Linked DNA regions of Thalassospira sp. TSL5-1. The protein of the gene in region 2 binds, or shares a complex with, the protein of the main gene of each other region. Links are inferred from orthologs where the notes say so. Each region holds a gene or a part of one and is shown on either strand. Other genes may lie near its edges.

The links. The genes of interacting proteins can lie anywhere in the genome.
Region 1: rpmE (region 2) and rpmH share a complex: the UniProt entries of both Escherichia coli proteins name them as parts of the 50S ribosomal subunit. The link is inferred for Thalassospira sp. TSL5-1 from one-to-one orthologs.

Annotation. Positions count from the first base shown.
Region 1 is NZ_KV880637.1:361,617-364,846, forward strand. What follows is about bases 403-3,230. They hold rpmH (50S ribosomal protein L34), read left to right. Parts: upstream 403-1,663; coding sequence 1,664-1,798; downstream 1,799-3,230. Other genes in these bases: LF95_RS01710 (helicase-related protein), read left to right, coding at 403-736; LF95_RS01720 (RNA-binding S4 domain-containing protein), read left to right, coding at 970-1,380; rnpA (ribonuclease P protein component), read left to right, coding at 1,803-2,261; yidD (membrane protein insertion efficiency factor YidD), read left to right, coding at 2,279-2,548; yidC (membrane protein insertase YidC), read left to right, coding at 2,601-3,230. In the rest of the region: more of LF95_RS01710, read left to right, coding at 1-402.
Region 2 is NZ_KV880638.1:1,594,439-1,598,794, forward strand. What follows is about bases 528-3,512. They hold rpmE (50S ribosomal protein L31), read right to left. Parts: upstream 2,142-3,512; coding sequence 1,914-2,141; downstream 528-1,913. Other genes in these bases: LF95_RS16885 (adenylate/guanylate cyclase domain-containing protein), read right to left, coding at 528-1,686; cyaY (iron donor protein CyaY), read left to right, coding at 2,366-2,698; LF95_RS16900 (ABC transporter transmembrane domain-containing protein), read left to right, coding at 2,749-3,512. Outside these bases: more of LF95_RS16885, read right to left, coding at 1-527; more of LF95_RS16900, read left to right, coding at 3,513-4,356.

The DNA.
Region 1 (3,230 bases), on a different replicon or contig from region 2:
GGCCGCTGGCTATATGCCGGTTGGTCCGCTTGCGGCCCGTGTTGACATGCTGGAGCGTTTTGCCGCCCTGTTGCGCCAGAAAGCCCGTGAAAACGATGGCAAGGTTCGCCCTGACCCCGATCTGCTCTCGCTTTTGGGCTGCACGGTTGAACAGGCCGAGGGCGTCTTTACAGCCCTTGGCTGGCGTGCCGAGATTGTGAAGGTTAAAAAGGTACCTGCTGTCGCTGCAGCACCTGCTGCCGAGGCTGCGGACAGTGCCGAAAATGCCAAAAGCGATGAAACGGCTGAAAATGCTGACGTTGCGGTTGGGGGCGACTCGGATGCTGTAGCTGTAACCGAAACACCGGTTGCGGCTGAGACGGCAAGTGCAGTGGAAGCACCGGCTGATGCCGCTGCGGAAGTGACCGAATCGGCTGATGCAGCCGCAAGCGGTGAAGACGAATATGAAGACGTTAAATTCTTCGTTCGTGTTGATCGTCGTAAACGGCATAACGCCGGTCAGAATGCCCGTGGTCCGCGTCATAACCAGCAGGCTGCTGCTGGTGAAGGTCGTGGTGCTGGCAATCGTGGTGGTCAGAAGGGTGGTCCGCGCCATGCCAAGGGGGGGCCGAAATCGGGTCCGAAGGGCAATGGTCCGCGTTCTGGTGGCAAACCACAATCGGCTGCCAAGAACAATCAGATCAACGAAGATTCTCCCTTCGCCAAATTGAAGGAAATGCTGGCTGCCAAAGGGTAATTCCTGTCAGTCATTCATGATCCGCTTTTCGGCCTGCTGTGGAAACGCAGCAGGCCGAACGTGTTTTTGAGGCGCAAAAGGCGTTGGGCCTTTTGGGGTATTTTCTTTTGTCATCATGCCTGGTCGAAATCCTTGACCGTAAAATCATTACGGCCTACGGATTTTTTGTTTGCTGGACCACAAATGATGTGGGGAAGAAGAATTATATGAAAAGAAATACGGTCTAGAAGCTGATGTCTGATCAGGAAGGCGGAAAAATCCGCATTGATAAATGGTTGTGGTATGCGCGTTTTTTCAAAACACGCTCGCTTGCCAGCAAAGCCTGCCAGGGCGGGCATATCGTGCTGAATGGAGCAACTGTTTCCAAAGCCAGTGTTGCGGTGGGGCAGGGCGACCGACTCCAGTTTTTTCAGGGGCCGTATATTCGCATTGTCGAGATTGTGGCGGTGGGGACCCGCCGTGGCCCGGCGCCAGAGGCCCAGGCTCTTTATCAGGACCATTCGCCACCCCGCATTAAAAAAGCCGATGCCAATGCCGATATTCGCACGGCTGACGTGGCGGTGCGCGAAACAGGTAGCGGGCGCCCCACCAAGGCTGAAAGGCGCGCGCTGGACCGTTTACGTGGCGATGTTGGCCCGGATTGACTCCGCTGGTCGTCTTTTTTGCCGTCGGGCTTGGAGAGGGCGATTCGGTAAAATGCCGCCTTGTGATTGACGAAAGGGCGTTGACTTTGTGGGCATCGCCGCTTATCCACTGCGACCTTGCGTTCCAATTTGATGCCGCGTGTGACAAAACCCGCCGCCATTGCCGGATTTCGGCGAAAAACGACCTAAATGGCGGTGGCGTGATTGACAGCGCAAGTGGGAAGCCCTATACAGCGGACCTCGAATTTTATTGGATTACCTTCATTAGAACGGAGTATGTGCAGTGAAACGCACCTACCAGCCCAGCAAACTCGTCCGGAAACGCCGCCATGGCTTCCGTTCCCGCAACGCGACCGTCGGTGGCCGCCGCGTGATTACCGCACGCCGCGCCAAGGGCCGCAAGCGTCTGTCGGCCTAATCTTGTGACCGTTACGGTGGAACGCCTGAAAAAGCGTGCGGATTTTCTCCGTGTCGCCGGGACCCGCCGTAAATGGGTTACAGATGGTTTGATCCTGCAAGGTGCACCGCGCCCCGGGATCCAGCCAGAAGACCAAAGCGCCGGAGAAGACCGTTTCGCCCGAATCGGTTTTACCGTCACCAAAAAGGTGGGCAAGGCCGTCGTACGCAATCGCGTTCGGCGGCGTTTGCGTGCTGTCGCCGACCTGTTGGCACCTGATATGGCTTTGTCTGGATGGGATTATGTCGTGATTGGACGGCAGCAAACCATCGAGCGGCCTTTTGATGCCCTGGTCGAGGACATGAGAACTGCCTTGCGGCGTATACCTGACGCCAAGCCATCCTCTGCTGACCGATCGCGCCCTTCTCGGGGCCGGGGAAAGGCAAAAGGGGGAAAGCGTCAGGCGGGAGGGTCGGTAAAATGAGTCCTCTTGCGCGCCTCATGCAACTCGCCGTTCGCGGGTATCAGCTTTTTTTATCTCCCTATGTTGGATGGCAATGTCGTTACCAGCCAACCTGCTCGGCCTACATGATGGAGGCTTTGGCGAAACATGGGGCATTGAAAGGCGGCTGGATCGGGTTTAAACGGATCATGCGCTGTCACCCGTGGGGGGGGCATGGTTATGACCCCGTTCCCGATTGTGGTTGCGAACATAAAAAGGCGCCGCCGGACAGAGACCCTCGGTCCTCGGCGCTTTCGTCATATAGATAGAATAAACAGCCGGTCAGGCCGCGTGGCCGCCGGACGAAAGCGGAAAGAGGCGATGAACGAACAACGTAACCTCTGGATTGCGATTGCAGTATCGGTCGTAATCCTGGTCGGGTTCCAATTCCTTTTCCCTCACAAACCTGATCCCCAGGTTCGCGAGGCGCAGGTGCGCGAGCAATTGGATGTCAATAAATCCACGGCGCCGCAGCCTTCCACGTCGAGTGCTGCACCGTCGGCCCCCGGTGGGTCCGCCGCTGCACCGGTTGCGAACCGCAGCGAAGCCCTGTCAACTTCGCCGCGCATCGCAATTGATACGCCGCGTGTGAAGGGCTCCATTCGTCTGGTTGGTGGCCTGATTGACGATATCCAGTTGCAGGATTATCGGGAAACCGAAGACCCCAAAAGCCCACTTATTCATGTTCTGAACCCGGCCGGGTCGAATGAAGCCTATTTTGGCGAATTTGGCTGGGTCGCAGGCGAGGGTGAAAAGCTCGCCCTGCCGGGGAATGACACCCGCTGGCAGGCTGATAGCGAAACGCTGAGCCCGGAAAAGCCCGTTACCCTGACCTGGGATAACGGCCAGGGCCTCATCTTCAAGCGGACCATCTCGATCGATGACAACTATATGTTTTCGGTCAAGCAGTCGGTGACGAACAATAGTGGCAAATCGGTTTCGCTTTACCCC
Region 2 (4,356 bases):
CCGGGTTCCCAGCGATTTGAAACGCGCCCTTTTTCCGGCATAGGTTTCCTTTACCGCCGGTGATACCAGGATTTCATCACCACTTGCTGCGGCGCATACCCGTGCGGCGAGTTGCACAACCGTGCCAAACAGATCGTTTTCCTCGGTAATGGCCTCGCCCGCATTAATGCCGATGCGCACATGAAATTCCCCATCACCACGGGCATTGTGGTTTGCCATTTGCCGCTGAATTTCCAGCGCCCCTTCAACGGCAGTATTGGAGGATGGAAATACGGCCATGATCCCATCCCCCATATGTTTGACCTCTTTGCCGTAATTGTTCAGCAAAGCGGAGCGCACGATGTTGTTATGAACATGAATGATCTCCTGGGCGCCGACATCGCCCAGTTCCTGGGTTAACTGGGTAGAATTGACAATATCGGTAAACATCAGGGCATGAATTTTCTTGCCGCCTTTGGTTGGCTCGGATGATGGTTTTTCCGACCAGGAATCCAGGGCACGCGCAACAGACCGCGCAAGGCTTTTTTCGTCCTTGATGTAATCAAGCATCGAGTCACGACCCGCGCCATACATGTCGTTATATTTGGGTTCCAGCAGATACTGCTCCAGGCTGGCGCAAAAGGTGTCGGACATTTTGCCCTTGGCTCCAAGGGCAGCAACGCAGTCTTTCAGGATGTTACGGCCCTGCTCACGCGGCAATTCATTGCGTTCCGCACAGGCATCACACGCACCCGCAACATACAGATTGACGCCAAATTTGTGATAGGCATCCAGTTTCGGTAGCGTTTTGCCAATCGCAACAACCGACCCGGCCATGAAATCCCGCATGGTTTGACGTGTTGCCTGTAAGGCCGGGGTTTGCGCCACCGGTTCTGGGGGAAGGTTGGCATCGTCGTCGTTTTTGTAATTATCTTCGGAGCGCGAAGGCGTCGCATCATCTGGTGTTTCGTCCAGAAGCGAGCGGTTTTCTTCCAGGCTGCGGCGCAAGGCTGCCGCGCGGGCCTGGCGCATTTGCTCTTCACTGGGCCCCGTCGGGATGGGGCGTTGGGGCGTGTCGGTGCTGTTGTCGTTCTTGCTGCTTTTTTTGTCTTTGGTGCGGAAATTGCGCGTCAAGGCCATCATCATCGGGGTGACGGATACGATAAATCCCAGGATGAAGGCAAAAAAGTTCGCCTTTTCAAACACCCCTTGGCTCACATGAACGCCCATACCAGGCAGATATTCCAGCAATCGTGCCGTTCCAATCATCACGGCCAGGCCAATGGCAATGGCACCGCAAAAGGCCAGCATCAATTTAAGGATCAGGCCGACAATGCCGACATCTTTCTTTTTGTGCTTTTTTTCGGTTTTCTGTTTGGGGGCAGGGGGCGTGCCGCTAGCAGGAGCCTCGGCCTCGGCAACATGCTCAATGGCATTGGCTGTGCGGGCGGCAGCCATTTTTTCCCGGCTTTCCGTATCCCGCGTTTGATAGACGACATATTCGTCAGCGCTATTGGTTTCGCTATTGTAAACTTCGCGAATCAGCTTGACGGCCATGACATGGGATTCGCGCTCAAGCTGATGGGTTTCTTCCTCGGCGGTTTGCTTTTGCGCACCGCTATAATGGGCGTGGATCACCCATTTTCCCGACCGGTCCTTGATGTAGATTTCATAGCTGATCTGCTTGCGCGTGATCACCTGGTTCATCCTTCGCGCCCCCGCGAAAACCGCATGTAAATCATGTCGGCCGCTTTGATCATTCTGTCCCCGGTGTGATTATGGCAAGAAACCGTCGCTCATACCATAGCCTGATTAAGGCATATGAGGGATGCACAGTCATATATAAAGGGGCATAGACAAAGAAAAACGCCCGCTGCATCGTCTTGATGCGGCGGGCGATAATCCCAAAAATCGCAGAATTGCGATTTGTGTTCTTAGTTGTTACCGATATTGAAACCAGCGAAACGCTTTTTGAACTTGGCAAGCTGCCCACCGCTGTCAAGAAGACGATGAACACCAGTCCAAGCCGGATGGCTCTTCGGATCGATGTCAAGCTTCATGACGTCGCCCGGTTTACCCCAGGTCGACTTAGTGGTGTAGGTGCTGCCGTCCGTCATCTGAACGGTGATTTCATGGTAATCGGGATGGATGTCTTGTTTCATCGCCTATCACTCCGGAATTTGAAGCGCGGTGTATAAGGGAAAAAATCAGCTTACGCAACCCCTGTGACCGGAAATATCTCAGATATGGCAAAACGAATATTTTCCCGCCCCAGTTTGATGAAGGTTACTTGCGTGACTGCCCTTATATAGTATGGTGCGCCAGCAGACCGAAACGATCACGGGCAGGGCCCAAAGCCCGCCCGCCTGACAGACGGAGTTTGATTGTGGCCCTTGAAGAAACCCTTTTTCATCGCCTTGCGGACGAGACCATTGAAAATATCTCTGATGTGATTGACGATGCCGTCGGCGACAAGATTGACGTTGACCTCGAAGCCGGTATTCTGACCATCGAACTCGATTCGGGCGAACAGTTCATTATCAATAAGCATGCCCTTAACCGTCAGATCTGGATGTCGTCACCCGTCAGTGGTGCGAGCCATTACGATTATGACGAGGATACCGAAAGCTGGCGCTCCACCCGGGGGGCCACGACCTTGCACGAACAACTTGCTACCGATCTTGCTGTTAAGACCGGTCACAAGATCGCGCTGGACTAAATCCTTGGTCTGGCGTTTTCCTGTCGATATTATAGAACTGGAATATTGCCGTGGCGACCTCTCCGCGAAAGTCTCCCCGCCTCGAAGATCGAGATCGGAGCCGCGATCTCTCTTCTTTGCGGGCTATCCTGCCTTTTATCAAACCCTATAAATTACAGATCGCCGGTGCGGCCCTTGCCCTTGTTGTGGCATCGGGCACCGTGCTTGCTCTGGGGAATGGTTTGCGTTTCCTGGTAGATAGGGGCTTTGCTGATGGTGATGGCGGTCTGCTTGACCAGGCGCTGTTTGTGCTGTTCGGGTTTACTATCCTGATGGCGCTTGCCAGCTATTCGCGCTTTTATCTGGTGTCCTGGATTGGCGAGCGTGTCGTGGCAGATATTCGTCGCGCTGTTTATGCCCACATTATCCGTCTTGATCCTGGCTTTTTTGAAGTCACCCGCACCGGCGAGGTGTTGTCACGCCTGACAACCGACACTTCTCTGTTGCAGGTGGTGATCGGATCAAGCGTATCGATTGCGCTGCGCAATATCCTGATGTTTGTTGGTGGCCTGGCCATGCTGGCCATCACCAGCCCCAAACTGACGGCGCTTGTTCTGCTGGTGGTGCCGCTTGTGGTGGTGCCGATCATATTTTACGGTCGCAAGGTCCGTCGCCTCTCGCGCGACTCCCAGGATCGCATTGCCGATGTCAGTGCCTTTTCCGAAGAATCGATCAATGCGCTGCGCACGGTGCAGGCCTACACGCATGAAGAAATCGAGACTGGCCGATTTGCCACCCATGTTGAAGGGGCATTCAAAACCTCGGTTTCGCGCATTTCGGCCCGGGCGCTGCTGACGGCCATCGTCATTATCATGGTTTTTGGTGCCGTTGGTGTCATCCTCTGGATCGGCGGCCACGATGTTCTAAGCGGCGCGATCTCGGCAGGCGAATTGTCAGCCTTTGTCTTTTATGCCGTTGTCGTGGCGGGGTCTGTTGGCGCCATTAGCGAGGTTATTGGCGATCTGCAGCGTGCGGCTGGTGCGGCTGAACGCCTGGTGGCTCTGCTTGAAACCCGCCCGACCATTGCCGCTCCGGTCAATGCTTTGGCTATGCCGGCTGCCCATCAGGGCAATGTGACATTTGAAAATGTCACATTTCACTATCCGGCCCGGCCGGACCGTTCCGCCCTTACCGGTTTTTCGCTCGATGTTAAGGCGGGCGAAACGGTGGCGCTGGTTGGTCCCTCGGGGGCGGGGAAAACCACGGTCTTTCAGTTGTTGTTGCGGTTCTACGATCCGGCATCGGGTACGATTTCGGTGGATGGTGTCGATATTCGCAAGGCGGACCCGATTGCCGTGCGCGAACGTTTGGGCCTTGTCGCCCAGGACCCGGTGATTTTTGCCGCCAATGCCTGGGATAACATCCGTTATGGCCGCCCAGATGCCAGTGACGAGGATGTCCGTGCTGCCGCCGAAGCAGCCCATGCCAGCGAATTCCTTGATCGCCTGCCTGATGGCTTTGATACCTTCCTGGGTGAAAAGGGCGTGCGCCTTTCCGGCGGTCAGCGTCAACGCATTGCCATAGCCCGGGCAATTTTGCGCAACCCGTCCATCCTGCTGCTTGACGAAGCCACCAGTGCGCTGGATGCCGAAAGCGAACAGGTGGTGCAAAAGGCGCTG